Regions from separate parts of the Agromyces sp. CCNWLW203 genome, predicted to be linked through region 2. Evidence: predicted binding sites of a transcription regulator. Region 2 holds the regulator's gene; the other holds the start of a gene.
The links. Region 2 encodes HrcA, which represses chaperone genes, less so after heat shock. Its sites were predicted from a motif close to TTNGCACTCGNNNNNNNCGAGTGCNAA; they were not measured.

Region 1 (15,680 bases), on a different contig from region 2:
CGGACAGAGGGCTCAACTCGCTTCGACAGCGCTGGCCTGATCGAACAGTTCGATTCGGACGGTGCGGCAACCGTTGACGTTTACCTCTGCCTCGATGTCTCAGAGGTGCGTGTTCTTGATGCTTCAGGGAAGGATGTGACGCCAACCGACAGGAAGGACCGCGCGCCAATTCAAGTTGAGCTGGTGTCGGCATCGGCAGGAGATCCGGCTCACCTTCTAGTTGCAGGAGCGCAGTCGTGGTCGGGCGACGACTTCTGTTAAAGAACGCCACCCTTGTGGCGGTGGCGTTCTTGCTTGCAGGAGCTGACGTTGAAGGGGACATCAACTCGATCGACTACATCGTTGGCAATGTGACTGATTCGGGTGTTGTCATCGAAATCGAAGACCGTACCGAGACTCCAGCTAGTCCAGCGGTGCCGGATCCTGGCGCTCCGCTTGAGCCACCGATGGACGGAGAAGATGCGCTGAACTCGGTCGACTTTGCTCTCGGGGTGGAGCTCGACAACTGCAGGCCGATAGCGCCAGACAGTTGCACGATCCCGCCGACCACGCCCGAAGACCCCCCGGCCCTGGCCCCAGCTCCGGCGGTCGTCGTCACGCTCCGCGACATCGCGTCCTTTGTTCCCGCGAAGCCGGGCAACGACATGGAGCCCGGTGGCTGGGCGGTCGAGGGACTTCCGGCGAACTTCGTGGCCGCGGCATCCGTGCAGGTGGTCTCTGGCACGCTGCTCGGCCAACCCGCCGACGTGCGCTTCACGCCCGTCGGGTACCGCTGGCAGCACAGCGACGGCGAGGCGGTCGCAACCGACGGGCCCGGCGCGACCTGGACAGCACTCGGGCAACGCGAGTTCACCCCGACGAGCACGAGCCACGTGTACGCCGAATCGGGCGAGTACACCGTCGCGATCGAGGTCGTGCTTCGCGCCGAATACCGGTTCGCCGGTTCCGGCTGGCGCGCGATCGCCGGCACGCTCGCCGTCGCGGGCGAACCGAGACGCGTGCTCGTCGGCGAGTTCGACACGGTGCTCACGAACGGCGACTGCAACGTGAATCCGTCGGGCCCCGGCTGCTGAGCCGGCGCGAAGACGAGGGCGGTACTGCGCAGCACATTTTGCAGGCGAATCCGCGTCATGGGCCTGTATATGCGCCTATGAAGCATATTCACCTGCAATATGTCGAAGCCGAGCAGCACGCCCGGGCCCGCGGCGCCGGCCAGCGCGCCGGGCCGCGTCGCCGAGCGGCACGGCGCCGCAGCGCCCGCATCACCCCGCAGCCGCGAACGTCGACCCGTACAACTCCCGCAGGCCCGCCATGCCATCGGCCGTGAACGCGGCCCGCTGACGAGCGGCCCCGGTGCCGTCGGCCAGCAGGCGCTCGACCCCGAGGCGCACGAGCTCGAGATCGCCGGCCGCCTCGAGCGCCGGCTGAAGCACGCGGATGCAGCGCTCTACCGTCTCCTCGGCCGGGCGCAGCTCGGCCAGCACGGGGTCGAGCACGGTGCCGCTCAGGCCCGAGTGCGCCGAGTGCATGAGCGACGCGTTCAAGAGCTCGGGCCCGGGAGCCGCCTCGGCGCTCGGCTGCACCGCCGCAGCCAGTCCCAGCGATTCGTCGACGACGCACGCCACGAGGGCGCGGAAGAGCACGGCGACGAGCACCGACGACCAGGCCTCGAGCTGCGCGTCGGCGACCCGCAGCTCAACCGTCGGCAGGTGCGAGGAGAGCCGGGCGTTCCACATGATGATCGCCTGGTCCTTCATGCCGCCGACCCCGATCAGCCGTCGCAGGCGACGGTCGTAGTCGGCACCGTCGCGGAACACCGGCGGGCACCCGGTCGTGGTCCACCGGCGCTGCGAGACGTTGCGCCAGCTCTCGAATCCGGTGTCGTGCCCGCGCCAGATCGGCGAGTTGCCGGTCATCGCCGAGAAGAGCGGCAGCCAGGTGCGGGTGACGTTGAGTGCGCGCACCCCGTCGTCGTGGTCGGCGACACCGACGTGCACGTGAAGGCCCTGGATCTGGTGGTCGGCGATGACCCCGCCCATGTCGTCGACGATGCGGAGGTACCGCGGCAGGTCGGTGATGGTGGGGAAGGCGTTCGCGTCGGGCGGGGATCCCACGCTCGCGACGACGACCCCGGCCCGCTTCGCCTCCTCGGCGAGCGCGCGGCGGAAACCCACGAGGGAGGCGAGCGCCTCGTCGGGCCTGGTGAACACCGCCGAGGCGTGCTCGACCTGGGAGGCGAGGAACTCCCGGTGCGTGATGCGCGCCCACTCCGGGCGCGCGCTGAGGTGGTCGAAGGCGCCGCCCGCGACATCCCTCGGCCGGAGGGTCTCAGGATCGAGGAAGACGAACTCCTCCTCGATGCCGAAGGTCGATACCACCGCCATCGCAGTCCCCTCCCGAGCGCGACCACCGAGCGCGACCATCGAGCACGATGCAGACGATCGAACTCTCCTCAGCCGCGCGTGCCCTGTCAAGCCCTACCGCACGAAGGGACTCCGTTGTCGAAATCCCGAGGGCGGCCTCGACATACTGGTGGGAGCGCGGTTCGGCCTCCCGGATCGAAGGAGCGATTGCGATGAAATACCTGATCCAGATCTACAGCAACCCCGAGTCGCGGGCCGTGTGGAACGGGTTCACGCCCGAGCAGCAGGCCGAAGGCTACGGGTTCTACCAGCGAATCAGCGAGGAGCTCGAGGCGAGCGGCGAGTTCGTGGCGAGCGAGGCGCTCGCCGACATCTCGCTCGCCAAGCGCGTCACGAGCGGCGACGACGGCACGGTCGCGAGCGACGGACCCTTCGCCGAGACGAAGGAGCTGCTCGCCGGCTTCTACCTCGTCGATTGCGAGAACGAGTCGCGCGCGGTGGCGATCGCCGGGCGATTCCCCGAGGCGCAGTTCGGTCTCGTCGAGGTGCGCCCGGTGCTCGAGATGGCCTCGGGCCCCGACGTGTGAGATGAGTCGCCCCCGATGCCTGAAGCCGACGCCGTTCGGGCCCTGCGAGCCGCCGCACCATCGGCGCTCGCGGTGCTCGTGCGGCGCTACGGCGACTTCGCCGCCTGCGAGGACGCCATGCAGGAGGCCCTCATCGCCGCGACCGAGCAGTGGCCGACGAGCGGCGTGCCCGACAGTCCGCGCGCCTGGCTCGTGCGCGTCGCGTCGCGGCGCCGCATCGACGAGGTGCGGTCGGATGCCGCGCGCCGACGCCGCGAGCACCGAGCGGTCGAGCTCGAACCCGAGCCCGCACCGGTGCCGGCGGTCGACGACACCCTCACGCTCTTTCTGCTCTGCTGCCACCCCGCCCTCGGCCGGCCCGCGCAGCTCGCCCTCACCCTCAGGGCCGTCGGCGGGCTGACGACCGCCGAGATCAGCCGGGCGCTGCTGCTGCCCGAGCCGACGGTCGCACAGCGCATCACACGCGCGAAGGCGCGCATTAGGGCGAGCGGTGAGGGGTTCCGGATGCCGCGCCCCGCCGAGCTCGAGCCCCGGCTCGCGGCGCTCCGCCACGTGCTCTACCTCGTCTTCACCGAGGGGCACACGGCGAGCTCCGGCGACGAGCTCGCGCGCGTCGACCTCTCCGCCGAGGCCATCCGGCTCGCCAGGCAGTTGCGCGAGGCCGATGCCGATGCCTCGGGGGAGACGACCGGTCTCCTCGCCCTCATGCTCCTCACCGACGCCCGGCGGGCCGCTCGGTCCGATGCAGCAGGCGCCCTCGTGCCGCTCGACGAGCAGGACCGTTCCCGCTGGGACGCGGCCATGATCGGCGAGGGGGTCGCACTCGTCACTGAGGTGCTCGACCGCGCGCCGATCGGGCCGTACCAGTTGCAGGCCGCGATCGCCGCCGTGCACGACGAGGCGCCCTCGACGGCTGCGACCGACTGGATCGAGATCCTCGGCCTCTACGAGCTGCTCGGACGGCTCGCTCCGGGGCCGATGGTCTCGCTCGGGCGCATCGTCGCGCTCGCCATGGTCGAGGGCCCGCAGGCGGGACTCGCGGCGCTCGAGGCATCCGAGTCGGAGGCGGGCGGCGCGCTCGCCGAGCACCATCGCACGTGGGCGGTGCGCGGGCACCTGCTCGAACGGTCGGGGGCGACGGATGCCGCGTCGCTCGCGTTCACCGAAGCCGCCCGCCGCACGCTCAACCGCGCCGAGCAGCGCTACCTCTCGGCGAAGGCCGAGCGTCTACGCTGGAGCCGATGAGTCGCCCCCAACTCCGTGATCCGCGCAGTGCGCCGCGTTCGCCCTCGCGACCTCACGCGCCGGGCCACCATCACCACCATGGTGCCGTGGAGCGTCCGCGGGGCCGCGCAGGCCTCGGTCTCGCGCTCGGCCTCGGTCTCGTGCTGCTCTTCTTCGGCATCCGGTTCTTCGCCCCCGAGGCGACGGGCGACCTGCTCTCGAACTCGGTGCAGGACTTCTTCACCCTCTCGATCAGCGTCATCATCGAGAGCCTGCCGTTCGTCTTCCTCGGCATCCTGCTCTCGATCGGCGTGCAGGTGTGGCTCCCCGACGGATTCCTGCTGCGCCATCTGCCGAAGAACGCCGTGGTGCGGCGAGTGACGCTTTCACTGCTCGGCGTGCTGCTGCCCGTCTGCGAGTGCGGCAACGTGCCCCTCACTCGCGGCCTGATCCTCCGCGGGCTGACCGTCGGGGAGTCGATGACGTTCCTCCTCGCCGCCCCGATCCTGAACCCGGTCACGATCATCACGACGTACCAAGCATTCGGCTGGGATGACGGCATCCTCGTCTCGCGCATCCTCGGCGGCTTCGTCATCGCGAACCTCATCGGCTGGATCTACAGCCGGCACCCGAGCCCGATGAGCCTCCTCACGCCAAAGTTCCAGGCGAGCTGCGCCCACGCCCACGACGAGGTGCCCGCCACACGCACCCGGCGCAGCGTCGACATGTTCGCGAAGGAGACCGGAGCGATGCTGCCGGCCCTCTTCGTCGGGTCTGCGATCGCGGGCCTGATCCAGGTCACGGTCTCCCGAGACGTGCTCCTGACCCTCGGCCAGAACCCGATCCTCTCGGTGTTCGCACTCATGGCGCTCGCCTTCGTCGTCGCGATCTGCTCGAACGTCGACGCGTTCTTCATCCTCGCGTTCGGCTCGACCTTCATGCCCGGTGCGATCGTCGCCTTCCTCGTGTTCGGGCCGATGATCGACGTCAAGATGCTCGCGCTCATGCGCACGACGTTCACGGCCAAGACCCTCGTGCAGGTCACCGTCGTGGTGGGGCTCGCGAGTGCAGCACTCGGATTGGCGGTGAACACCCTTGCGTAGACGGCTCATCGCGCGCTGGCAGGGCATCGTGCTCGCCCTGGTCGGCATCGTGGCCACGTTGTGGCTCGCGCTGACCGGCCAGCTCGGCCTCTACATCAACCCCGCCACCTCGTGGTTCGCGATCCTCATGGCGTGCATCGGTGCCCTGTTCGCGGTCGCCGCGTTCGCCGTCCCTCCGTTGGAAGACGAGCATGAGAGCGAAGCGGATGTCTCCTCGCCGGCGCTCCGCGGCAAGAAACTCGACCGCGCTCGCGAGCATGACCACGACCACGACCACGCACCGTCGACACCGCCGGGCCGGGTCCGTACCGCGCTGACCGCGATGACCGTCGTCGGCGCGACCCTGGCGCTCCTCGTGCTGCCACCCGCGACGCTGACCTCGGCGGTCGCCGCCCAGCGCAGCATCAACAGCGACACCTCGGCGCTCGACGGTGGCGGCACCGCCCTCGTCGGCGCCGACACCTCGAGCTTCACCGTGAAGGACTGGGCGGTGCTCCTTCGGCAGAACCCCGACATCGACGCCTACACCGGCACCGCCGTCGATGCGAGCGGATTCGTGCTCCCCTCGGCCGAGGACTCCGAGAACGTCTTCTACATCACGCGGTTCGTCGTGACGCACTGCGCCATCGACGCCCAGCCGGTCGGCGTGCCGGTCTACCTGCCCGGCTGGCAGGAGGAGTACGAAGCAGATCAGTGGGTCGAGGCATCCGGAGCACTCGGCGCGAACCCGGCGCAGTCGGGAACCGATCCACTCGTGCTGGTGCCCGAGCAGCTCGCCGGCATCGACGAACCGAGCGACCCGTATGTCTACTGACGCGCGACCGGCCGACGAGCCCGGTGCCTCGCGAGCGAGTTCGTTCGCGCGGCGCCTGGGCGGCAGCATCGCGGTGCTCGCGCTGGCGGCCGGAGGGTTCGCGTTCGCAAACGTGGCACAGGGTCCGCGGCTGAACGACGCGCAACTCGACGCGAAACGCACGACGGTGCTCGCCGGGCAGAAGCTCACCCTCGAGGTCAACCAGCCGGTGGCCTCGATCGACGAGGACGGCATCGTGGTCGAGCCCGAGGCGGCGGTGACCGCCGAGATCGACGATCGCGCGATCACGCTCACCTTCGACGCGCCGCTCGACCATTCGACCGACTACACCGTGAGTGTTCCCGGGGTCGTCGGTGCGGTGCAGCCCACGCCGGCGACGCTCGAGTACGAGTTCACGACGCCCGGCGCCGAGCTGTACACGCTCAATCGGCGCAGTGATCAGGGTGAGCCCGACGCGGTGCAGCGCAGGCCGCTCGACGGCGGCGATCCCGAAATCGTGTTCGAGGCGCCGCGCATCCAGGAGTTCGCACACGCGGGCGACCTGCTGCTCGCCGTGACCATCGAGGAGGACGGATCGAACCTGCTCTTCGTCAGCGACATGCGTCAGGGCGAGCCGCAGCAGTTCGGCATCCCGAGGGGTGCGACGATTCGCGATCTCGCAGTCTCGACCACCAACCCGCTCGCCGCGCTGGTGCTCAGCTCCCCCGAGGTCGACGGCGTGCGCGACTTCGACAACGAACTCATCGCGATCGACCTCTCGACGAACGGCGGCATGGAGCTGGTGCCGGTGCTCGGCCTTAACGGCGAGAAGTCGCGCGTCTCGTCGTGGATGTTCGTTCCCGGCACGACGTCGGTCGTGGTGCAGGACTTCGAGCAGTCGGTCTTCGTGGTCGACGTCATCGGGAAGCAGCAGCCGTCGCCGCTCGGCGTGCACACCGAGCTGCGCGGCTTCGTGCCGGGCACCGCCCAGCTCATCGTCGCCGACCCCGATCGCGGCGTGCGCTTCGACCTGACCGACGGCAGCGCCACGACGCTCGAGCTGGCCTCCGCCGACATCGCGGATCACGTCTACCCCGGCCCGATCACGGTGCTCGACGGGCAGTCGCGGTACCTCATCTCACTCGTCGCGGCGACGGTGGAGGGCGACCGGAATGTGCGCAGCTCCATCCTCGCCGAGGTCGATGACACCGGTGAGATGCGGGAGGTGTTCGCGCCGGCCGACTCGGCGAGCCTGATCCGCGAATACTGCGTCTCGCCGAACGGACAGTACGCCGCCGTCACGCAGTCTCCCGAACCGGGAACGATCGACGGGTACCGGGAGAATCCCGGCTTCACCGACCTGATGACCACCGTGGTCGAGATCCGCGCCGGTCGCACGGTGGCCAGTTCGGTCGGCGGCCACTCGGAATGGTGCAGCAACTGAGCCCGGTCGGGGCCAGGCGTGAGTTCGCAGGTCAGCGGGTCAGCAGGCCCGCGACGGTCGACACGATGCTCGAGAGCACGGAGAGGGCGACGAGCGCGCCCGTCACGATCCAGGCCGTGCGCTTGTGCTCCTGGTATCCCTCGAGCTCGCGACCGTCGCGGTCGCGCTGCGAGCCCGTGAGCACGAGCAGCAGGTCGACGAGCACCCATACGCCGAGGCCGCCGAGCGTCAGCAGCTTCGCGATCGCGGTGCCGAACTTGCCGAGGTAGAAGCGGTCGGCGCCCCAGAAGCCGAGCAGCATCGCGAACAGCCACGTCGCGATGAAGGTGCGGCCGGTCGTGCGGTACGGCTCGTAGGAGAACTGCGGCGTCGGCGCTGCGGAGTACCCGGGAGGGAGCGGCGCGGTCGTCTGCTCCTGGATGCTGTACCCGGGAGGGGCGGGCAACGTGTACGACGGGAACTCCCCGGGCGCGGGGGGCGGCGGGAAGGCGCCCGGCGCGGCGAGGGGGGAGGCGGTGGGCGGGGCCGGAGGGGCGAGCGGCGGTGTCGCGCCGGCGGGCGGCTGGGGCGCTCGAGAGCCCATCGGCCGGGCCGTCGTCGACTCGTCGATGTCGTCGAACGCGGGGGCCGCGCCGAAGGCGGGGATCGCGGGCCCGGTCGGAGTCGCGGGCGGCGTCACGGGCCCTGCAACGGGCGCCGGTGGAGCGTCGGACGCGGTCGCGCGCAACGGGTTCGGTGCGGCATCCGCCGACCTCGCGGCGGTGTGCGGAGTCCAGGCGGTGCCGTCCCAGTAGCGCAGCAGCGCGGCATCCGATTCGTCGTCGTACCAACCGGCCTCAAGCGACACGTTCGCTCCTCTCCTTCTTCTGCTGACGAATGGCGCGCACCGAGAGCTGCGCCGCGGCGATCACGACGAGGGCCGCGAACAGCCAGGTCGACACCTCGGGCGACATCAGGTGCGCGAGTGCGACGCCGCCGAACGACGCCGCGGTCGCCGCGATGCCGGCGATGATGCCCGCCCGCAGGTCGACGATGCCGCCGCGGGCGTTCGTGATGGTGCCGCTGATCGCGGTGGGGATCATCACGGCGAGCGACGTGCCCTTGGCGACGAGGTCGCTCATGCCGAAGAAGAGCATGAACGCGGGCACCATGACGAGCCCGCCGCCGATGCCGAAGAGGCCGGATGCCACGCCGATCACGAGTCCGAGCGCCACCATGCCGATGATCGTGAGCGCATCGAGTTCGAGTTCGACCGCAGCGCGCTCGGGAACGAAGAGCAGCATGCGCACGGCGACGGCGACGAGGAGCGCGATGAACATCCAGCGCAGCCAGCCGAGCGGAAGGCGGCGCAGCAGCCGCGCGCCGATCCACGAGCCGAGGATGCCGCCTGCCGCGACGAACAGCGCGGGGATCACGGCGACCTCGCCGTTGACGAGATAGGTGATGGCCCCCACGATCGCCGTCGGCACGATCGCCGCGAGCGAGGTGGCCGAGGCGCGGCGCTGGTCCATGCCGGCGAACATCACGAACAGCGGAACCATGAGGATGCCGCCGCCGACGCCGAAGGCTCCCGAGAGCAGCCCGCCGACCGCGCCGATGACGGCGAGGCCCACCCAGCCGGTGCGCCGGTCGGTCTCGGCGGAGCGCGAGTCAGCTGAAGTCACCCGCCTACTGTACTGGCGCGCGGGGTGCGGAGAGGGGGAGCGGCGCCGGGTCTACGCGGCCCGGTCGACGTGCACCGCCGCGAGGGCCGGCTCGAGCGCCGGTTCGAGGTCTGGCTCGACGGCGGGTGAGAGCGCCGGCTCGAGGATGGGCGTCGCGGCATCCGGCAGCTCCTCGTGCACCTGCTCGACGAGCGCCGCAGCGACGAGGCCCGCTCGGCGGACGCCTCGGGCGAGTACGACCATGAGTACGCCGAGCACCGCGCCGGTCGTGTTCATCACGAGATCGCGCGGGTCCGAGATGCGGGTGGGCTCCGGCACCTGCACGAGCTCGATGAGCACGGTGAAGCCGAAGCCAGCGAGCATCGCCATGGGCCAGCGGCCGCGGGGGATGAGGAGCGCTGCCAGCACGCCGACGGGGAGGAAGATCGCCACGTTGAAGGCCATCTCGGAGAAGTAGCCGGTGGTCCACGTGACGGGAGCCGTCCATGCGTCGGGATTCAGGATGCCGCCGTCGAGCTGATGCCCGACCGTGCGCCACGGTGCAGGGCCGACGGTCGCCCACAGGACGGCGGCTGCGTACGCAGCAGCGACGAGACCGAGGGGGCGGCGGTTCATCCCACGATTCTGCACCCATTTGCTGCGAGCGCACTGACATCGGCCAGAGTTTCCCATCGGCGGCGAATTCGGCACAAGGTCTTCCCAGGTCACGATTCGGTCGCGTAGCCTGTGAACCTGAACGTCACCCGATAGGGTATGTTCACTGATTCCTCCATCAAGCGGGCGCCTGCCCGTGCCTCCACCTGATTGCCCGGAGGCGGACCGATCCGCGTGGCATGACCCGATACGAGACGGCGGATGCCTGAGCGCACTCCCGCCCCTCGCCCCCCGCTCCGTCGGCAACCCGCCGTGCGGGGCAGCGATCGACCGTCGATCGCATCGGGCCGCACCAGCAGCCCATAGGACAGAAGGACAGCAGTATGGCAACCGGAACCGTCAAGTGGTTCAACGCCGAAAAGGGCTTCGGCTTCATCGCTCCCGACGACGGCTCGGCCGACGTCTTCGCGCACTTCAGCGCCATCTCGGGCAACGGCTACCGTTCGCTCGAAGAGGGCCAGAAGGTCGAATTCGAGGTCGCACAGGGCCCGAAGGGTCTGCAGGCCGAGAACATCCGCGGCCTCTAGGCCGAGGCGCACCACTCGAACGCCCCCGCAGCGCACGCTGCGGGGGCGTTCGTCATGCCCGGGGCGACCCGGTGTCATGGGTGCGCGCGTGCGAACCGGCCGCGCGCAACCCCCTCGCCGCATCGGCTGAGCGTGCGTAGCGTCCTCCGCATGGGTGACGAGCATGGGTGACGAGCATGGGTGACGAGCATGGGTGACGAGTATGGGTGACGAGCATGGGTGACGGCATCGAACGGCCGGGCGCCGAGGAGTGGGTGCCGACGGGCGGGGCGCTCGACGAGCTCCGGCTCGCCGCGGAGTCCTGTCGCGGCTGCGAGCTCTGGCGAGGCGCCACCCAGGTCGTCTTCTCACGCGGCCGGGAGACCGCATCGATGATGCTCGTCGGCGAGCAGCCTGGCGATCGGGAGGACCTCGAGGGCGTGCCCTTCGTCGGTCCGGCCGGGCGCCTGCTCGCCGACGCGGTCGATGCGGCCGGCATCCCGCGCGACCGCGTGTACGTGACGAACGCCGTCAAGCACTTCAGGTTCGAGCGCCGCGGCAAGCGGCGCATCCACGAGAAGCCGGCCGTCGCCCACATCGTCGCGTGCCATCCCTGGCTCGAGGCCGAGTTCGAGGCGGTCGACCCCGAGGTCGTCGTGGCGCTCGGCGCGACCGCGGCCCGAGCGGTGCTCGGCCGAACCGTGCGCATCGGGCAGGTGCGGGGGAGGGTGCTGCCGCCCGACCCGGCGGCGCCGGCATCGGCGCTTCCTGCTCCCACCGTCGTCACCACGCATCCGTCGGCGCTGCTCCGCCTCGACGATTCGGCCGACCGGGAGGCCGCGTTCGGCCTGCTCGTCGAAGACCTCCGCACCGCGGCATCCGTGGCGTTCTGAGGCGGCCGGATCGGGCGAATTCGAGCCGCCCTCGAACGGATCCGATCATTTCCCAGCGCTTGCACATGAGAAGGGACTATGGTTGAAGTATCTGCAGTGGGTTCTCTCCCACAGGACACGGCTGGGAAGCCGATGACAGTCGGGACGAAGCAACATCTCTCACGCCGAAGCATTCGGTGCGATGACGGCGACGAAGCCCCGCACCGGTTCCTCCCGCAGGTCACTGATCGCGGCGTCTCGCACGCCGGGCCGTTTCGTCTCGTACGCGGCCACGAACCCCATGCGACTCGATCGCACCACCAACTTCCGGCGGCGGACGTCGCCGTCGGAACCCTGCACGGCCTGAGGCCGTGCACGTCGCAGCCGCTTCGGCGGCTCGGCTTTACAGAAGGAAAAGAATATGGCTACCGGAACCGTCAAGTGGTTCAACGCCGACAAGGGCTTCGGCTTCATCGCTCCTGACGACGGCTCGGCCGACGTCTTCGCGCACTTCAGCGCGATCGCATCGGGCGGCTACCGCTCGCTCGAGGAGAACCAGAAGGTCGAATTCGAGACCGCCCGCGGCCCCAAGGGCCTGCAGGCTGAGAACATCACGGTCATTTCGTAAGTTCTCGCATCCCTTTCGATCGGGTGCCGGTGCGCTGAGCGCGCGGGCACCCGATCCACGAGCGGATGTCGCGGCAGCCGCCTCTTCGTGAGGCAGGCGTCGCGGCATCCGCTCGGTGCATTTCACGGTGCATACACTGGGCGTCTTCAAAGCTTCGCTCCTTAGGCTCGATCTTGTCGAACCACCCCCGATCGATTCCGGTCGGCCCCGAAGAAGGAGCCCCCAATGCAGTGCCCCACCGACGGAACCGTGCTCGTGATGAGCGAGCGCAGCGGCATCGAGATCGACTATTGCCCGACGTGCCGTGGCGTCTGGCTCGACCGTGGCGAGCTCGACAAGATCGTCGAGCGCGCGGCGCGCGAGTTCTCGGCGCCCACCCAGTCGGCACCGGCCGCGCCCGCCCCGCCCGCGCAGCCGCAGGCACCGGCCTACGGCCAGCCCTCGTACCAGCAGTCCGGTTATGACAACCGCGGCGACAACCGCGGGTACGACAACCGCGGGTACGGCGACCAGGGCTACCGCAAGAAGAAGAAGGAGAGCTGGCTCTCCGAGCTCTTCGACTGATCCGGTCGGCCGCCTCGTCAACCCGCTGCCGGAGTCGGCTGGCGGGCGTTATCATCGCGCCATGACGTCGGCCGATGCGGAACTCGCCGAGCTCGACTCGCTCGAAGACCTCGATGCGCTCGTCGGGCGGATGCCGGGCCTGCACGTGCGGTACTCCGAGGGGTTCGAGCACGATCGCGATGAGGCGAGCATCGACACCGAGAGCGGCCTGGAACTGCCCGGGCTCTCGGTGAACCCACTCGACCCCCAGCCGTGGTGGACGCGCGAGCGTGCCGACTGGCTCGCGAGGCAGCTCTGCCAGTACAAGCACCTGCGTGAGCGCAATCCCGAGCGCATCGCCTGGGTGCTGCGCGGCCGCATGGTGGCCAGGGGGCCGGATTCGGAGCCGTTGCTCGCCGACGTCGAACCGGTCGCGCGTCTCTCGAACGCGCTGCTCGATGAGGCCGAGGTGCGTTATCGGGCGCGCTTCGATGCCGGGCACGGGCCCGAATAGCGCGGAATCCCCCCGTTGACCGATCGGTCGACGATCTTGGCACTCTCGATAGGAGAGTGCTAATCTGATGGTAGTTGAGTCGATAGGGCTCAACTCCGGAAACTGCCGCTTCGGCGGCGACAGGGAGGAGAAGTCATGGCCATGATGTGGGACCCGTTCCGTGAGCTCGACCGCCTCGCTGCGGACATGCTCGACTCGCGACAGGGGCCGCGGGTGATGCCGATCGATCTGCACCGCGATGGCGATCACTACGTGCTCGCCGCCGACCTGCCGGGCGTCGACCCCGGCTCGGTCGACGTGGATGTCGACGGTCAGCTGCTCACGATCCGCGCCGAGCGCACGCTGCGCGCCGACGCCGAGGTCAAGTGGCTCGCGCACGAGCGACCGAGCGGTTCGTTCCTTCGCCAGATCACCCTCGGCGACGGCATCGACACCGCCGGCATCAGCGCCCACTACGACAACGGCGTGCTGAGCGTGATCATCCCGATGAGCGAGCGCGCGAAGCCCCGCAAGGTCGAGGTGATGAGTTCGCCGAACGCCGAACAGCACCAGGTGACGGCGAACGCGTCGAGCTGACGCCGAACCGCGGGAAAACGACGGTGATACCCGGAGGCCCGCTCGCCATCACGTGGGGGGCGGGCCCTCGTCGTGTCCGGGCTCGGCGCCATCACGCCGTTCGACGCATCGGTCGGTCATCGGTGACGAGCCCCGTGAAGAGCTCGAGGTAGTCGCGCGCCATCCGGTCATCGGTGAAGCGGGCTTCCGCTCGTGCACGGCAGACCGCGCGATCGAGTGCGGCCGCCTCGACGAGCGCGGCAGCGAGCTCGTCGATCTCCGCTCGCACGAAGCCAGTGATGCCGTCGTCGACGAGTTCCGGAACGGAGCCGCGCGGTGTCGCGATCACCGGGGTTCCGGTGGCCAGGGATTCGATCATCACGAGGCCGAAGGGCTCGTCCCATTGGATCGGGTTGACGAGCGCGCACGACGCTCCCATGAGCGCGCATGCCTCGGCGGTGGACAGCTCGCCGATGTACTCCGCGTTCCGCCCGAGCAGGGGGCGCACGGCCTCGTCGAAATACGCCTGCTCGGCCGGCTCACGCATCTTCGCCGCGATGCGCAGCGGAATTCCGGCACGCTCCGCCACGAGGATCGCCTCCACGACGCCCTTCGTGGGGTTCATCCTGCCGACGAAGCACGCAGTGCCGCCGCCCGAGCCCGTCGGCACCTCGGTCACCCGGATACCGTGATGGATGATGCGAGCGATGCGCACGGACCCGGCCGTCGAGGCGTGGTGATGGGAGATGGCGACGAAGGGCATGTCGGGCGAGGCGGCCCCGTAGAGCTCCTGCACGAGGGGGATGAATGGTCCGTGTGCGATGGTGACGACCGGCGCCATCGCGGCGGTGCGGGCCAGGATCGGACCCGCGAGCGTGTTGTCGACGATCACGTCGACGTCGTCGAACTGCGCGTACGCACGAATGAGGTGCCGCAGCTCGTGCGTCGTGAGTCCCATCGTGTCGGAGCCCGAGGGCGGGAAGCCGGGCAGGCGCTCCACCGGCGAGGTGCTGTCACCGGATGCCGCGAGCACGACCTCGTGACCGGCGCGAACGATCGCCCGGCCCAGCGTGTCGATGAACGACTCGATGCCGCCGTAGGCCGGCGGTGGCACGGGAATCCAGGGCGGGGCGATGATGCCGATTCGCACGAGACACCTCCTCTTCAGGCGCGGGAGGCACCGCGCGGGACCGTATGCAGGGTGATGTGGTCGGGCAGCCCCGTCACCGAGGTGCCGTCGCCGTCGTCGCCGACGTCGAGGGAGACACGTGCACCGGCGAACGGCACGTTCATGAGGTGGACCTCGCCGAACTCGTGCGGGATGGCCGGGGAGAGCCAGAGCTCGCCGGTGGGGACTGAGGGATCCATGCGCAGCATGCTGCGCAGCAGCAGGAATGGCGAGGCTGCGGCCCAGGCCTGCGGCGAGCACGAGGCCGGGTAGACGACAGGCTCCGCGTACTGCTCACGATCGAAGCCGCAGAAGAGCTCGGGCAGTCGGCCGTCGAAGTGGGTCGCCGCATCGAGGAGCCCGACGATGATGCGGTGCGCCTGCTCGACGAAGCCGTAGCGCATGAGGCCGGCGGCGACGATGGCGCTGTCGTGCGGCCACACCGAGCCGTTGTGGTAGCTCGCGGGATTGTAGGCGCCCATGTCGGAGGCGAGGGTGCGCACGCCCCAGCCGGTGAACATCGTCTCCGACAGCAGCAACTCGGCCACCGCGGCCGCCTTGTCGTCGTCGACGATGCCGCTCCACAGGCAGTGGCCCATGTTCGAGGTGCAGGAGTCGACCTGTCGCTTGTCGCGGTCGAGTGCCACGGCGAAGCACTTGCGTTCAGGGATCCAGAACTGCTCGTTGAAGCGCGCCTTCAGCTGGGCGGACTTCGCAGTCCACCGGTCGACGCCGGCATCATCTCCGCGTGATGCGGCGATCGTCGCTCGGGCGCGGTAGGCGGCATAGACGTAACCCTGCACCTCGCAGAGTGCGATCGGCGCTTCGGCGAGGGTGCCGTCGGCGAAGTTGATGCCGTCCCACGAGTCCTTCCAGCCCTGGTTGATCAGGCCGAAGTCGTTGAGCCGCGAGTACTCGACGAACCCGTCGCCGTCGCGATCGCCGTCGCGTTCGATCCAGGCAAGCGCGCGATCGGCCGCGGCGACGAGGTCGTCGGTGACGTCGGCGTCATCGGGCAGGGCGCCCCACGCGGCGAGCTCGCCGAGGAGGAAGACGAACAGC
Region 2 (15,680 bases):
CTCTGAGTGCGAGACCTCCGTCTGTTGCTGCCCGCGATGGTCGCCTGGGCGGCGGCATGGTGCGTCATCGGCATTCCCGGCGCCGCCGCCATCGCGGTGTTCGAAGCGCTGGGGCTCTGGGTCGCAGCGTGCATCACCGCCGGCCTCGTCGTCACCGGAGCCGTGCAGCAACGCCGCGGGGCGCTGCCGATCGATCGCGTGAGCGCCCGCGCGCGATTCCTCCGTCCGGCCGCGGCCACGGTACTCGTCGCGCTGTCGGCGGGCGCAGTCGTCGTGAGTGCCGCGGCACTCGGACTCGGCGCGCGCGAGGCGTCACCGCTCGCCGACGCAGCGCGTGAGCATCGAACCGCCGTGGTCACGATCGAGCTCACCGGTGCGCCGCGGGCGATGCGCTCGAACTGGTTCGCCGAGGGTGAGGCGCCGTCGCTCAGCATCGAGGGGAGAGTCGTTTCGGTCGACGGCGCCTCGAGCCATGGCGTGCCGGTGACGACGGCCCTGTCGCTCCCGGCCGCGCAGTTGCAGCTCGGGGCTCGGGTCGAGTTCTCGGCTCGGGTGACGGCCTTGCCGGCCGAGGAGGGATCGGCGTTCCGTCTGGCGGCGGTCGGCGACATCCGCTCGATTGAATCGCCCCCGCCGTGGCTGGCCTGGACCGTCGGCCTTCGCACCGGCTTCGCCGACGCCGCCGGTGCGCTCGGGGGCGACGGCGGCGCGCTCGTGCCCGGCCTCGCGATCGGCGACACGAGCGCGGTCGACGAGTCGCTCGATGCGGCGATGAAGGCGTCCTCGCTCAGCCACTTGACGGCCGTCTCCGGCGCGAACTGCGCGATCGTCACTGCAGCCGCGTTCGCTCTCGCCGCACTGCTCCGCCTGCCGCGACTGGTTCGGGTCATCGTCGCGCTCGTCGCCTTGGCGGGATTCGTGGTGCTCGTCACGCCTGAGGCGAGCGTCGTCCGTGCGGCGACGATGGCGATCGTGGTGCTCGTGGCGGTCGCCGTCGGTCGTGCCGGCGGCGGCGTCGCGGCGCTCTCACTCGCCGTGATCGTGCTGCTCGCGATCGATCCCTGGTACGCCCGCGACTACGGGTTCGCGCTGTCGGTGTTCGCGACGGCCGGCCTGCTGCTGCTGGCCCGACCACTCACCGAGGCGCTCGCGCGATGGATGCCGCTGCCCGTCGCCGTGGTCATCGGCGTGCCGCTCGCCGCCCAGCTCGCGTGCCAGCCCGTGCTGGTGCTCCTGGACCCTGCGCTCGCGCTCTACGGCGTGCCGGCGAACCTGCTCGCAGCACCGGCGGCGCCGCTCGGCACGGTCGTCGGGCTCATCGGCTGCCTGCTCCTGCCGGTGCTGCCGTCGGTGGGGTTCGCGTGCCTCCAGCTCGCGTGGCTCCCGGCGTCATGGATCGCACTGCTCGCCCGGGCGGCGTCGGCGATGCCGGCGGCACGTCTCGAATGGCTGCCGGATGCCCCGGGCGCGCTGCTGCTCGCGGCGTGCACCGCCATCGGGCTGTGGCTGCTGCTCGGATCCCGGCGCAGGCGGCGACTCCGCGGCCTCGCGTTGGCAGCGCTGATCATCGCGATCGCCGTGCCCGTCGGGCTCTTCGCAGGCAGGCCGCTCATCGGTGCGGCGACGCGACCGAGCGACTGGGATGTCGCGGCCTGCGACATCGGGCAGGGTGACGCGGTGCTCCTCCGCTCGGGCGACGCGACGGCGCTGATCGACACCGGGCCCGACGCCGCAGCGCTCTCGCGGTGTCTGGCGCTGCTCGGGGTCTCGCACATCGACCTGCTCGTGCTGACGCACTGGGACGCCGATCATGCCGGGGGAGTGCCGGCCACCGTCGGCCTCGTCGACACCGTGGTGCACGGCCCGCTCGACGGCGAGCGCTCGACGCGTGCGCTCGATCCCCTCGTTGCGGCGGGTGCTGAACCGGTCGAGGTCGTCGCCGGTTTCGGCGGCACGCTGGGCGAGGCTCGTTGGCGCGTGTTATGGCCGAAACGCGACGCGCAGCCGGGCAACGATGCGAGCGTCGTGCTCGACGTGTCGACTCCGGAGTACCGAGGTGTCTTCCTCGGCGACCTCGGCGAAGAGGCGCAGGCGCGCATGTTGCGGTCGGCCTCGATCGGGCGCGTCGATCTCGTGAAGGTCGCCCATCACGGCTCGGCCGACCAGAGCGAGCGACTCTACGACGAACTCCGCGCGACGGTGGGGGTGATCGGGGTCGGCGCCGACAACGGCTACGGCCACCCGACCGACCGGCTGCTCGATCTGCTGCGAGCCAACGGCACGGCGGTCGTGCGCACCGACCGGTCGGGCACCGCGCTCCTGAGCGCCGACGACGGCAGCTTCAGCCTGTGGAGCGAGCGCGACTCGGTCGGTGTCGTCGGCGGCCCGTAGACTCGAAGCCGACGAACGGGAGGTGCGGTGGCATCGCGCACAGGCGCATCGCGCTCAGGGGCATCGCCCAAGACGAAGGCGGCGATCCCGCAGCTCGCGTGGCACGCGATCCGGCCCGCACCCGTGGTACTCGTGACGGGTGCTGAAGACGTGCTCGCCGAGCGATCGATCACGATGCTCCGCGACTTCCTCCGCTCCGAAGACCCCGCCCTCGAGGTGAGCGACCTCGAAGCCGACGGCTATCGGCGCGGCGAGCTCATGACGCTCGCGAGCCCGTCGCTGTTCGGCGAGCCGCGCCTCATCCGGGTCAGCGGCGTCGAGCGCGCGAGCGACGATTTCCTGCTCGACGCGCTCGACTACCTCGGGCAGACAGCCGAGTCCACGACCCTCGTGCTGCGTCACCGCAACGGCGTGCGCGGCAAGAAGCTGCTCGACACGATCCGCGCCGGCGGTGGCGGCGGCATCGAGATCGTCTGCGCCGAGCTCAAGAAAGACGCCGAGAAGCAGGACTTCGCGGCGGCCGAGTTCCGTGCCGCGGGGCGCAAGATCAGCCCCGGCGCGCTGCGCGCCCTCGTCGGCGCGTTCAGCGACGACCTTCGAGAACTCTCCGCGGCGTGCCGACAGCTCCTGGCCGACGCACCGTCCGACATCACCGAGGCCGTCGTCGCCCGCTACTACGGCGGCCGGGTCGAGACCAACGCGTTCGCCGTCGCCGACGCCGCGATCGCCGGTCGGCACGGCGAGGCGCTCATCGCGCTCCGGCACGCGCTCGACAGCGGCGCCGATCCAGTGCCGATGGTCGCGGCCTTCGCCATGAAGGTGCGCACGATGGCCAAGGTGTCGGGTACCCGTGGCGGGGGCGCACAGCTCGCCGGCACGCTCGGCCTCGCGCCGTGGCAGGTCGACCGTGCTCGGCGTGATCTCGCAGGCTGGACCGACGAGGGGCTCGGCCGGGCGATCGAGGCGCTCGCAGCGACCGACGCCGCGGTCAAGGGTGCCGAACGCGACCCCGTGTTCGCGCTCGAACGCCTCGTCGGCGTCATCGCCTCCCGCGGCCGCGCGTAGCCGCGCAGCACACGTCCCGTCAGGAGCGAGTGCAGCGTTGCTCGGGCGCGGCATCGAGTCATCCGTCCTGGCATGACGGAGGCCCCGGCGCTTTCGCGCCGGGGCCTCCGTCGAGTGCGTGTTCGCGTCAGAGCGCGGCAACCTGCTTCGCGAGAGCCGACTTGCGGTTCGCGGCCTGGTTCTTGTGGATGACACCCTTGCTCGAAGCCTTGTCGAGCTTGCGCGTCGCGGCACGGAGGGCGGTCGTCGCCTTGTCCTTGTCGCCCGTGGAGATCGCGTCCTTCGCAATGCGGATGACGGTCTTCAGCTCGCTCTTGACGGCCTTGTTGCGCTCCTGCGCCTTGAGGTTCGTGCGGTTGCGCTTGATCTGCGACTTGATGTTTGCCACGTGGAGTTCGTCTTTCGTTCTTGTGCGGGTACCGGATGTGCCGGGAAAGGTAGAGGGGCCTCACCGGCGAATCGTGCGGGGTGGGACCCACACGCAAGCCAACAGGCAACGATACCAGCTATGAAGGCGGCTCACCAACGTTCGCGCCTGCGAGTTGCCCGGGGAAACCCGGCGAGGTGTCGGACGCTCCGGTGGGCCTGTCGCGACGGCGTCGCGCGGCGGCGGCCGAGGCCGCGGCTCGCCGATCGAGCTCGGCGACGGCACCGAGCACGATCGCGGCGAAGTCGTCGGGGCGGATGAGGCTCACGAGGTGCGTCGCGCGGGGCACGATGACGAGGTGCCCGTCGCGGGTGGCGCGCAGCATCCGTCGTTCTTCGAACCGGAAGTGGTCGAACCGGCCGTTCACGAGCCAGACGGGCACGTCGACCGCTGCAAGCGACCGAACGGGGTCGAGATCGCCGACGGCGCCGAGCACGGGCGCCATGACGTCGAGGGCCACCCCGCCGGCGAGCACGTCGATCGCTGCCTCGGGTGAGAGGAAGAGCCGGGCCATGGCGTCGTTGAGGAATCGCCCGCGGTCGGGCATCCGCCCGATGAGGGCCGCGAGCCGCCGGTAGCCGCCGAGCGGGGCGCCGCGTGGCCGAGTGCTGCACGACGCCGCCACGAGCCCGTCGAGGCGGTCTGGCTTGCGCGCGGCGAACTCGATCGAGAGATAACCGCCGAGACTGAGCCCGACGAGCAGCCGCGGGGTCGAATGATGAGCACCGCGCACGCCGGGCGCATCGGGCGCAGCGGGCGGAGGGTTCAGCGCCGCGTCGATCTCCTGCAGCGCCGCGTCGATCGAGAACGGCTCCCCGATGCGCCTGCCGTGGCCGGGCAGGTCGATCGCGACGACCTCGAGGTCGTGCGCACCGAGGAGTTCGAGTTGCCTGCGCCACATCGACGACGAGGTGCGGAGTCCGTGCACGAGCACGACGCGGGCGCGAGGCATCCGTCAGCCCGCCCTGATCGCACCCAGTTCGCGTGCCCTGGCGACGGCGGCGGTGCGCGAGCCGACGCCGAGCTTCGTGAAGATGTGCACGAGATGCGACTTGACGGTCGCCTCGCTGAGGAAGAGCACGCGGCCGATCTCGCGATTCGTGCGGCCTTCGGCGACGAGCGAGAGCACCTCGGACTCGCGAACGGTCAGTCGCTCGCCGCTTGCGCGCGAGGCGTCGAGCCGCGACGAGACGCCCGGTGCGAGCGCGGCGTCGCCGATCGCCGCGGCGTGCACGGCGGCGATGAGCTCGGCGGGCGGGGCATCCTTCAGCAGGTAGCCGCTCGCGCCGGCCTCGATCGCCCCGAGGATGTCGGCGTCGGTGTCGTAGTTCGTCAGCACGAGCACGCGCGGCGAGCCCGCCTGCGAGCGGATGCGACGGGTCGCCTCTGCGCCCTGCATCGCGCCCGGGTACTGCAGGTCCATGAGCACGAGGTCGACATCGGATGCCGCGGCCAGCTGTACCGCGTCTTCGGCCGTCGTCGCCTCGCCGACGACCTCGAGGTCGGGTTCGCTCTCGAGCATCGCGCGGATGCCGGCACGCACGACGGGGTGGTCGTCGCTCAGCAGGATCCGGATCACGGCGCCACCGCCGGGATCCGCACGGAGATCGCAGTGCCCTCGCCCGGCGCCGATTCGATGTCGACCGTGCCGCCGAGCGCAGCGGCACGCTGGCGGATGGCCCGGAGGCCGAAGCCGCCAACGCCGGCCGGGCTCGACTGTTCGGCACCTGCTCCTGCTCCTGCTCCACCCGTCGCGGGGAGGCGGAATCCGACCCCGTCGTCGACCACGTCGAGCGCGATCTCGTCGCCGAGGTAGCTGAGCGTCACCGAGGCGCGCGTGGCCGACGCATGCTGCAACACGTTCGCGAGCGACCCCTGCGCGATGCGCAGGAGCGCCGCGTCGGCCGCCATCGACAGCATCACGGGCTCGCCGCTCGTGGAGAACTCGACGCGGAGGGGAGTTCCCGACTGCAGCGACTGCTCGGTGGTCGACTCGGTGAGGCGGCGGAGCGCCGACGGCAGGGTCTGCGCGTCGAGCGACGGCGGTGCGAGTTCGCGGATGAATCGGCGCGTCTCGCCGAGGTTCTGCGCCGCCGTCTCGCGGGCGAGCTGCAGCTTCTGCTGCGTCGACTCGTCGGCGACGTCGCGCTCGGCGGCGTGCAGCAGCATCTGGATGCTCGAGAGGCCCTGCGCCACGGTGTCGTGGATCTCCTTCGCGAGCCGCTCCCGCTCGGCGAGGGTGCCGGCCTCCCGGCTCGCGGCCGCGAGCTCTTCGCGCGTCGCCATGAGATCGAGGATCAGCGCCTGACGTTCCTGCGTCTCCTGCGCCATGGCGCGGTAGCCGAGGCCGATGACGATCGCGACGCCCGCGCTGATGAGCGGGCCGAGGATCGAGCCGACCTCGAACCCGAGGTGCGTCGCGGTGCCCCAGACCGAGAGGCCGAAGGTCACGACGACGAGCGGCACCGCGATCGGTGCGGCGAGCACGTGCAGCTCGAGGAAGAAGAGGGGGAACGCGAGGAACGCGGCATCCGGTGTCAGTGCCGACATCGCGACCCACAGCACGAGCAGGCTCACGAGCCAGAGTGCCCGCGCCCAGGTGGGCAGGTGCCGGTGCGCGGCGGCGATGCCCGCGCCGTAGCAGGCGAGGAACGCGACGGCGAGTACCGTCACCAGGATCTCATCGGGCGCGTCTTCGAGCAGCGCGCGCACCACCACGAAGAGCGTGAGGCCGACGACGAGCACGTGCAGTCCGAGTCGGAGCGCTGTGAAGACCGGCCGCAGGGCCGACGGAGCGACGCGTTCGCTCGGAATCTCGATGACCGCCATTTGCTCCGAGCGTAGCCCGCAGGCGCGCCACGGGGCATCCGTCGAAAGTCTGAAGCGAAGTCATGGGAGAATCGTCAGGATGTCCCCGAAAGCCATGAACCCGCCGGTGCCCGCTGCCACCGACCCCGCGCTGATCCGCAACTTCTGCATCATCGCGCACATCGACCACGGCAAGTCGACGCTCGCCGACCGCATGCTCGGTATCACGGGTGTGGTGAGCGATCGGGACATGCGCGCGCAGTACCTCGACCGCATGGACATCGAGCGTGAGCGCGGCATCACGATCAAGAGCCAGGCCGTGCGCATGCCGTGGCAGGTCGAGGGCGCCTCGTACGCGCTCAACATGATCGACACGCCGGGTCACGTCGACTTCAGCTACGAGGTCTCGCGTTCGCTCGCTGCGTGCGAAGGTGCGATCCTCCTCGTCGACGCGGCGCAGGGCATCGAGGCCCAGACGCTCGCGAACCTCTACCTGGCGCTTGAGAACGACCTCGAGATCATCCCGGTGCTGAACAAGATCGACCTGCCGGCCGCCGAGCCCGAGAAGTACGCGAAGGAGCTCGCCGACCTCATCGGCGGTTCGCCCGACGACGTGCTGAAGGTCTCCGGCAAGACCGGAGTCGGCGTCGAGGCGCTGCTCGACCGCGTCGTCGAGCGCATTCCGGCGCCGGTCGGCAACGCGGATGCTCCGGCGCGCGCGATGATCTTCGACTCCGTCTACGACAGCTACCGCGGCGTCGTGACCTACGTGCGCATGATCGACGGACACCTGAAGCCGCGCGAGCGCATCCAGATGATGTCGACGAGGGCCACGCACGAGATCCTCGAGATCGGCGTGAGCGCCCCCGAGCCGACCCCGTCGAAGGGTCTCGGCATCGGCGAGGTCGGCTATCTCATCACCGGTGTGAAAGACGTGCGCCAGTCGAAGGTCGGCGACACGGTCACGACGGCCGCGAAGCCGGCGACCGAGGCGCTGCCCGGCTACACCGAGCCGCTGCCCATGGTCTTCTCGGGTCTCTACCCGATCGACGGCAGCGACTACCCCGAGCTCCGCGAGGCGCTCGATAAGCTGAAGCTGTCGGACGCCGCGCTCGTCTACGAGCCCGAGACTTCCGTCGCCCTCGGCTTCGGGTTCCGCTGCGGATTCCTCGGCCTCCTGCACCTCGAGATCGTGACCGAGCGCCTCGAGCGTGAGTTCGGGCTCGACCTCATCGCGACGGCCCCTTCGGTGATCTACGAGGTCACGACCGAAGACAAGAAGACCGTCACCGTCACGAACCCGAGCGAGTTCCCGACCGGGGCGAAGATCGTCGAGGTGCGCGAGCCCATGGTGCGCGCCGCGATCCTCGCGCCGAAAGACTACGTCGGCACGATCATGGAGCTCTGCCAGTCGCGTCGCGGCTCGCTCATCGGCATGGAGTACCTCGGCGAAGACCGCGTCGAGATCCGCTACAACATGCCGCTCGGCGAGATCGTCTTCGACTTCTTCGACCAGCTGAAATCGAAGACCGCCGGCTACGCCTCGCTCGACTACGAGCCCACTGGTGACCAGGCCGCCGACCTCGTGAAGGTCGACATCCTGCTGCAGGGCGAGCAGGTCGACGCGTTCAGCGCGATCGTGCACCGCGACAAGGCCTACGCCTACGGCGTGCTCATGACCGGGCGCCTCCGCGAACTCATCCCTCGCCAACAGTTCGAGGTGCCCATCCAGGCCGCGATCGGCGCCCGCATCATCGCGCGCGAGTCGATCCGTGCAATGCGAAAAGACGTGCTGGCCAAGTGCTACGGCGGCGACATCAGCCGCAAGCGCAAGCTCCTCGAGAAGCAGAAGGAGGGCAAGAAGCGCATGAAGATGGTCGGCCGCGTCGAGGTCCCCCAAGAGGCGTTCATCGCCGCGCTCTCGGGCGACGTCGAGAAGAAGGACAAGAAGTAGCCTTCGGCTGTTTCTACCTCCGGGACGCCCCCGGCGCGTACGCGCTGAGACGTTCGCGGAGCGAACCCGTGTGCAGCTCGAAGAGATGTGCGTCGTCGTCGTAGAAGTAGATCGACTCTCCCTCACCCTCCACTCGTGAGCGGGGCGGTCGCTGCTCGAGGCCGAGTTCATCGATGACCTGGTGCAGCTCGTCGAGCGAACTCGCATCGACCTGGAACGCGACGTGGTTGTACGAGCGCGGCAGCCCTCCGTCGCCCTGCATGATCGCGACCCACGTCGCCGCCGGTTCGTCGCCGACGAGGAAGAAGCGCTCCTCCGAAATCGAGAACATCTCGGCTCCGCTGTCGTACACGCGCACCGCCCCGAGCACGCGCGTGAGGATCGTCTCCATGCGGTCGAGGTCGGTGACGATGAAGGTCACGTGGCTGAGTCCGGAGCTGCCGATTCGAAGGGTGGTGTCTGCCATGCCTCCATTCTCGGCGGCCTCTACCCGGGTTCTCGACGCCGACGCCGGGTCGCGCTAGCGTGGTCGCCGCAAGTGACGAGGCGCACCGCATCGATCGGTCGCACGAACTCCGAGAGGGGCAGAGCATGGTCGGGATGCTGCGTCCAGGCGCGCTGCGGCCCGGTGACACGGTCGCCGTGGCAGCGCTGTCGGGTGGTCTCGACGCCGACGAGGAGCCGCTCTTCAGGCGCGGAGTCGCCGAGCTCGGGGGCCTCGGCTTCGACGTGAAGATCTCGCCGCTCGTCGAGATCGGGCGCCACTGGTGGTGGGGTGCCGCGACGCCGACAGAGCTCGCAAACGAGTTCAATCGGCTGCTCCGAGATCCCGAGACACGGGCGATTTTCGCCCTGACCGGCGGTCGCATGACCCTGAGCTACCTCGACCTGATCGACTATGCGGCCGTCGAGGCCGACCCGAAACCCGTCGTCGGCTTCAGCGACATCGACGCCGTGCTGCTCGCACTGCACTCGCGAACCGGCCTCGTCGGTGTGCACGGCGATCTCGTGACCTACGGGTACGGCGAGTGGCAGGAGGCCGGTGCGGAACGGCGGCAGGAGCTCGCCGACGTCTCGAGCCGCCTGCTGACGAGCACGTCACCGGTCGGCCTGCTGCCGTCCGGTCATGATTGGGATTCCTGGCGCGGTGGCCATGTCGTCGGTCCGCTGATCGGCGGCCTCCTGAACCGGCTCGTGCGCCTGCAGGCGACGCCGTTCGCGCTCTCGCCCGAACGCTTCGACGGCGCCATCCTGTTCTGGGAGGAGGTCAACACCTCGACCTCGATGATCTGGAACGACCTGCACCTGCTCCGCCACGCGGGCATTCTCGATCGCATCGCGGGCATGGTGGTCGGCCCGGTCGCCGACATCGAGGTCACCGAGGGCGGACCCGGCCTTCGAGAGATCGTGCTCGACGTGCTCGGCGACCGCGATGTACCGGTGCTCGCGAATCTCGAGATCGGCCACAACCCGCCGAACCTGCTGTTGCCGCTCGGCGTGCGCGCCCAGCTCGATGCGGATGCCGCGACCCTCTCGCTGCTCGAATCGGCCGTCGTCGAACGCTGAGCCCATGGCGATGAGTCGCCATCACCAGAGCGGACACAGGCGACCTCCGTAGAATCGAGTTCGCCTGTCGAGCCTCGATCGCACCAGACGCGCCCGCCCGACAGGCGCCGCACCACACGAAAGGCCCACGGATGACCCGCCGAAGCACCTTCACCGACCAGTCGGTCACGTACGGCGCGATCGGGGCGACCCTCGCGCCCGACCTCCTCCGTTACCCGCCGGCCGGCTACCGCCCGTCGGAAGACGCGGTGCGCCTCGGCTCGGGCCTCGAACGCTTCGAGCGCGCCGCGGAGGCGCTCATGACGTGGGGCATCCAGCGCGGCTCGGGCTTCGAGGTCGCCGACATCTCCACCGGCACGGGTGCCCAGTACCCGGGCATCGTCTACGACGCCGAGGGCGCGCCCCTCGCCGACCAGCCGGCACCGCGCATCGAGGAGCGGTTCGGCGCCGACGGCACGCCGTATATCGCCCCCGGGATGACCGCGACGCTCGAGCGCAAGAAGCGGTTCGGCACCGAGAAGACCCCCGTGCTCATCGTCTACGTCATCGACGAGCCGCAGCGCCTCGGCTTCGCCTACGGCACGACCGGCGACGGCCCCGAGAGCGGCGAGGAGTCCTTCATCGTCGAGCACCGCGACGACGACACCGTGTGGCTCACGATCCGTTCGATCTTCGCGACGACGGGCGTCACCGCGCCGATGCAGCGCAAGCGTCGCCGTGAGCTCACCCGCCTCGAACTGCGGGCGCTGCACCCCGCCGGCGGCGTCTAGTCGTGGGATCCGCCCTGCCCCTCGGCGACCCCGCGCCGGCCGACGGGCTCCTGCCGGCCTCCGCCGCCGTCGGCGCAGACGACCGCGCGTTCGGCGTCTACCTGCACGTGCCGTTCTGCCGAGTGCGCTGCGGGTACTGCGACTTCAACACCTACACGTCCGACGAGCTGCGAGGTGCGCGCCAGGTCGACTACGCCGACCACGCGATCGCAGAGGTCCGGATGTCGCGGCAGATGCTCGAGGCATCCGCTCTGCCTGCTCGCCCGGCGTCGACCGTCTTCTTCGGCGGCGGCACGCCGACACTGCTGCCGGCCGACGACCTCGTGCGCATGCTCGGCGCCATCCGTGACGAGTTCGGGTTCGTACCTGGCGCCGAGGTGACGACCGAGGCGAACCCCGACTCGGTCGGGCCCGACGATCTCGTGCGCCTGGCCGAGGGCGGCTTCACTCGCGTGTCGTTCGGCATGCAGTCCGCCGTGCCGCACGTGCTCGCGGCGCTCGATCGCACGCACGACCCGGCGCGGGTGCCGCTCGTCGTACGCTGGGCGCGCGACGCCGGCCTCGATGTGAGCCTCGACCTGATCTACGGCACGCCGGGGGAGTCGATCGACGACTGGCGCCGCAGCGTCGAGGCCGTCGTCGCCGAGCGACCCGACCACGTGAGCGCCTACGCGCTCATCGTGGAGGACGGCACCAAGCTCGCGAGGCAGATCCGCCGCGGCGAGCTCGCGCAGCCCGACGACGACCTCGAGGCCGACATGTACGAGCTGGCCGACGACCTGCTCGCCTCGGCCGGCTACGAATGGTACGAGGTCAGCAACTGGGCGACGGATGCCTCGCACCGGTCACGGCACAACCTCGGCTACTGGCGCGGGGACGACTGGTGGGGCGTGGGCCCCGGTGCGCACAGCCATGTCGGCGGCGTGCGCTGGTGGAACGCGAAGCACCCCTCGGCGTACGCCGATCGGGTGACCGCGGGCGTCTCGCCCGCGGTCGGTCGCGAGACGCTCGACGGCCCGACTCGTGAGGTCGAGCGCGTGCTGCTCCTCACGCGCATTCGCGAGGGCATCGAGATCGCGAGCCTGCACGCCGCCGGCCGCCACGCGGTCGCAGGACTCATGGCTGACGGCCTGGTGGACGCGAAAGCCGCCCTCTCGGGAGTGGTGACACTCACCAGGAGAGGGCGGCTGCTCGCGGACGCCGTGGTGCGGCGTCTGCTCGACGATGCGTCGGAGCTCAGCTCACGAACTTGATCGAGAGCGGGTAGGTGTAGGGCTGGCCCTGGTTGGCCTTCACCGCGGCGATGATGCTGAAGACGATCGTGACGACCGCGACTGCGATCAGGATGAAGATGCCGATCACGATGAACGTGGTGATGATGCCGACCACGTAGGCGATCGCCATCGTGATCTGGAAGTTCAGCGCGGTCGCGGTGTGCGCACGCACGAACGGGCCCTTGTCCTTCAGGATCAGGTAGCCGACGAGCGCGGGCACGAAGCTGAAGAAGATGCCGCCGATGTGGATCAGCGTCGCCCAGAGCTTCTCGTCGGAGGGGTTCAGCTGCGAGCCGCCCTGCTGGTAGGGGTTCGACGGCGGCGGGGGAGGCGGGGTGGCGTCGGACATGATGTCTCCTTGGTCGGCTCGCGCGGAGGCGAGATTTCGGTCTCGTCGCCCGATGGGCGAAGGTCGAGGCTCTCTCATGCTGGCACAGCAGGGCGCGCCGGGTGAAGAATTCGCCCGGCGCGCTCGCTGGCGGCCGGTTACTTGATGAGGCGGATGGCGAACGGGTAGCGGTAGTGCTGGCCGTCCTTCGCCTTCAGGAAGGCGATGATCGAGAAGACGACGCTCACGATCCAAGCTGCCCAGACGATGAAGGCGCCGATCAGGATCACGGTGAGGATCGAGCCCATGATGTAGGCGAAGACGATCGTGATCTGGAAGTTCAGTGCTTCCTTCGCCTCGGCGTTGGTGAACGAGCCGCGGTCTTTGAAGACGAGCCAGATGATGAGCGACGGAAGGAATCCGACGATGCCGCCGAGGTGGGCGAAGGAGGCCCACTGCACGTCCTGCTCCTGCGAGAGGGGTTCGGCGGCGACCGGCTGCGGTGCACCGGCGGGGGCGCCCTGCGGCGGAGCGGGCGGCGTCGGGCGGCCGTCGGCGTCGGGGCTGGAAGCGTTGGGATCGGTCATGGGGCGTGCCTTTCAGGGGGCTCTCAGATGAACCGCATCTCGCGCGACGGGGGTCGCTGCAAAGGGGGTGACTCGCGGGGGATACCCATAAGCTAGCGCCGCGCCACACGGCTGGCAACGGCGGTGTCACGGTATGGCGCGATATGATTAGCACTCACTCAGAACGAGTGCTAAGCGATGGAGGGAAGCGAGGGCCATGGTCTCCGAACGCAGCCTCGCCGTCCTGCGCGCGATCGTGCAGGACTACGTCGCGTCCCGTGAACCCGTCGGCTCCAAGTCGATCGTCGAGCGGCACGCCTTCGGCGTCTCCGCGGCGACGATCCGCAACGACATGGCGCTGCTCGAAGAGGAGGAGCTGATCGCAGCTCCCCACACGTCGTCGGGCCGCATCCCCACCGACAAGGGTTACCGCGTCTTCGTCGACCAGCTCACCGACGTGCGCCCGCTGAGCGGGGCCCAGCGGCAGGCGATCGAGACCTTCCTCGGCGAATCGAGCGACCTCGACGAGCTGCTCGCGCGCACGGTTCGACTCATCGCACAGCTCACCAATCAGCTCGCGGTCGTGCAGTACCCGAGCTTCGGCAGTGCGCGTGTGCGCCATGTCGAACTCATCGCGCTCGCTCCCGAGCGCGTGCTCTGCATCCTGATCACCGACTCCGGCCAGGTCGAGCAGCGCCTCGCCGAGCTCGAGGAGCCGGTCGACGAGCAGACGCTCGGCGATCTGCGTGTGCGGTTGAACGAGATCGCGGGCGGCCGAGCGATGGCGGATGCCGCGGACGCGCTGTCGGGCGAGCTCGACAACGTCGACCCGCGCCACGCCGCGGTGCTGCACACGCTCGCCGTCACCCTCGCCGAGCAGGCGCGAGCCCAGCGGCAGGATCGCCTCGTGGTCGCCGGCGCGGCGAACCTCGTGCGCACCGAGCAGGACTTCGCCGGGTCGATCCTCGGCGTGATCGAGGCCATCGAAGAGCAAGTGGTGCTGCTGAAGCTCTTCGGCGAGATGGCGACCGACGAGCACGCCGTCACGGTGCGCATCGGTCGCGAGAACGCCTCGTTCGGCCTCGGTGAGACCTCGGTCGTCTCGAGCGCCTTCGCGATCCCGGGCCGCGACATCTCGCGCCTCGGCATCGTCGGACCCACCCGCATGGACTACTCCCACAGCATGGCGGCCGTTCGCGCCGTCGCCCGTTACCTCTCCCGAACGCTCGGCGAGAACTGAACCCGCCGTCCGTCGCTCGCGACCGGCATCCGGCAATCGAAAGGACAAGCCCTCCGTGGCCGACCACTACGAGGTCCTCGGCGTCTCCCACGACGCAACCCCCGACGAGATCAAGAAGGCGTACCGCCGTCTCGCCCGTGAACTCCACCCCGACGTGAACCCGGGGGCCGAGGCATCCGAGCGCTTCAAGTCGGTCACGCACGCCTACGACGTGCTCTCCGACCCGAAGCAGCGTCAGCAGTACGACCTCGGCGACCAGGGCGGCTTCGGCGGTGGCCAGAACTTCGGCGGCTTCGGCGACATCTTCGAGACCTTCTTCGGGGCGGGACAGCAGACCCGCGGGCCGCGTTCGCGCCGTGAGCGCGGCCAGGATGCGCTGCTGCGCGTCGAGGTCGGCCTCGACGAGGTCATCTTCGGCACGCACCGCGACATCGAGGTCGACACCGCGGTGACGTGCGAGACGTGCCACGGCTCGTGCTGCCAGCCGGGCACCTCACCCGTCACGTGCGACATCTGCCACGGCACCGGCTCGATTCAGCGCTCGGTGCGCTCGCTCCTCGGCAACGTCATGACCTCAAGTCCCTGCGGCACCTGCCGGGGCTACGGCACCGTCATCGCGACGCCGTGCGTGACGTGCCAGGGGCAGGGCCGCGTGCGCGCGCGTCGCACTGTTCCGGTAGACATCCCCGCGGGCGTGGACACCGGCGTGCGCCTGCAGATGCCGGGCTCGGGCGAGGCCGGCCCCGCCGGCGGCCCCAACGGCGATCTCTACCTCGAGATCAAGGTCAAGAACCACGACGTCTTCAGCCGCAACGGCGACGACCTGCTGTGCACGCTCGAGGTCTCGATGACCGATGCGATCCTCGGCACGCACGCGACGGTCGCCGCACTCGACGGCGACGTCGAGGTCGAGCTCAAGGCCGGCCTCCAGAGCGGCGAGATCCTCACGGTGAAAGACCGAGGCGTCTCGCGCCTGCGTGGCTCGGGCCGCGGCGACCTCAAGGTCGGCATCCAGGTGGTCACGCCGACGAAGCTCTCGTCGAAGGAACGCGATCTCATGCAGCAGTTCGCCGCCTCGAAGAAGGCGCCCGCGCCCGAGCTCAGCCACTTCCAGCAGGGCATCTTCGCCCGCCTGCGCGACCGGTTCCTCGGCTAGGCGGATGCCGCGGTGAGCCACCTCTACCTCGACGAGACGCTCGATCTCGCAGCCGTCGCCCCCGGCGCGACCGTGGCGCTCTCGGGCGACGAGGCGCGCCACGCGGTCACCGTCTCGCGCGTGCGGGCGGGTGAG

Region 1: the regulator HrcA is predicted to act here: its motif matches at 12,932-12,958, upstream of VPH61_RS16905 (Hsp20/alpha crystallin family protein).

Annotation. Positions count from the first base shown of each region.
Region 1 covers NZ_JAZHYX010000008.1:65,507-81,186, reverse strand. The annotation lists gene VPH61_RS16985 (hypothetical protein) at 1-261, shown strand, start outside; gene VPH61_RS16980 (hypothetical protein) at 447-1,073, shown strand; gene VPH61_RS16975 (carboxylate-amine ligase) at 1,263-2,384, opposite strand; gene VPH61_RS16970 (YciI family protein) at 2,576-2,950, shown strand; gene VPH61_RS16965 (RNA polymerase sigma factor) at 2,966-4,195, shown strand; gene VPH61_RS16960 (permease) at 4,282-5,277, shown strand; gene VPH61_RS16955 (TIGR03943 family putative permease subunit) at 5,270-6,091, shown strand; gene VPH61_RS16950 (Ig-like domain-containing protein) at 6,081-7,514, shown strand; gene VPH61_RS16945 (NINE protein) at 7,546-8,361, opposite strand; gene VPH61_RS16940 (sulfite exporter TauE/SafE family protein) at 8,351-9,178, opposite strand; gene VPH61_RS16935 (VanZ family protein) at 9,230-9,793, opposite strand; gene VPH61_RS16930 (cold-shock protein) at 10,156-10,359, shown strand; gene VPH61_RS16925 (UdgX family uracil-DNA binding protein) at 10,575-11,231, shown strand; gene VPH61_RS16920 (cold-shock protein) at 11,632-11,838, shown strand; gene VPH61_RS16915 (TFIIB-type zinc ribbon-containing protein) at 12,064-12,402, shown strand; gene VPH61_RS16910 (DUF6098 family protein) at 12,464-12,895, shown strand; gene VPH61_RS16905 (Hsp20/alpha crystallin family protein) at 13,031-13,471, shown strand; gene VPH61_RS16900 (glycosyltransferase) at 13,563-14,600, opposite strand; gene VPH61_RS16895 (amylo-alpha-1,6-glucosidase) at 14,615-15,680, opposite strand, start outside.
Region 2 covers NZ_JAZHYX010000006.1:141,666-157,345, reverse strand. The annotation lists gene VPH61_RS14580 (ComEA family DNA-binding protein) at 1-6, shown strand, start outside; gene VPH61_RS14575 (ComEC/Rec2 family competence protein) at 7-2,391, shown strand; gene holA (DNA polymerase III subunit delta) at 2,419-3,456, shown strand; gene rpsT (30S ribosomal protein S20) at 3,584-3,844, opposite strand; gene VPH61_RS14560 (alpha/beta fold hydrolase) at 3,963-4,835, opposite strand; gene VPH61_RS14555 (response regulator transcription factor) at 4,839-5,462, opposite strand; gene VPH61_RS14550 (sensor histidine kinase) at 5,459-6,712, opposite strand; gene lepA (translation elongation factor 4) at 6,792-8,645, shown strand; gene fosX (FosX/FosE/FosI family fosfomycin resistance hydrolase) at 8,659-9,111, opposite strand; gene VPH61_RS14535 (S66 peptidase family protein) at 9,246-10,211, shown strand; gene VPH61_RS14530 (DUF1990 family protein) at 10,343-10,981, shown strand; gene hemW (radical SAM family heme chaperone HemW) at 10,984-12,234, shown strand; gene VPH61_RS14520 (DUF4870 domain-containing protein) at 12,218-12,604, opposite strand; gene VPH61_RS14515 (DUF4870 domain-containing protein) at 12,742-13,170, opposite strand; gene hrcA (heat-inducible transcriptional repressor HrcA) at 13,367-14,389, shown strand; gene dnaJ (molecular chaperone DnaJ) at 14,445-15,545, shown strand; gene VPH61_RS14500 (16S rRNA (uracil(1498)-N(3))-methyltransferase) at 15,558-15,680, shown strand, end outside.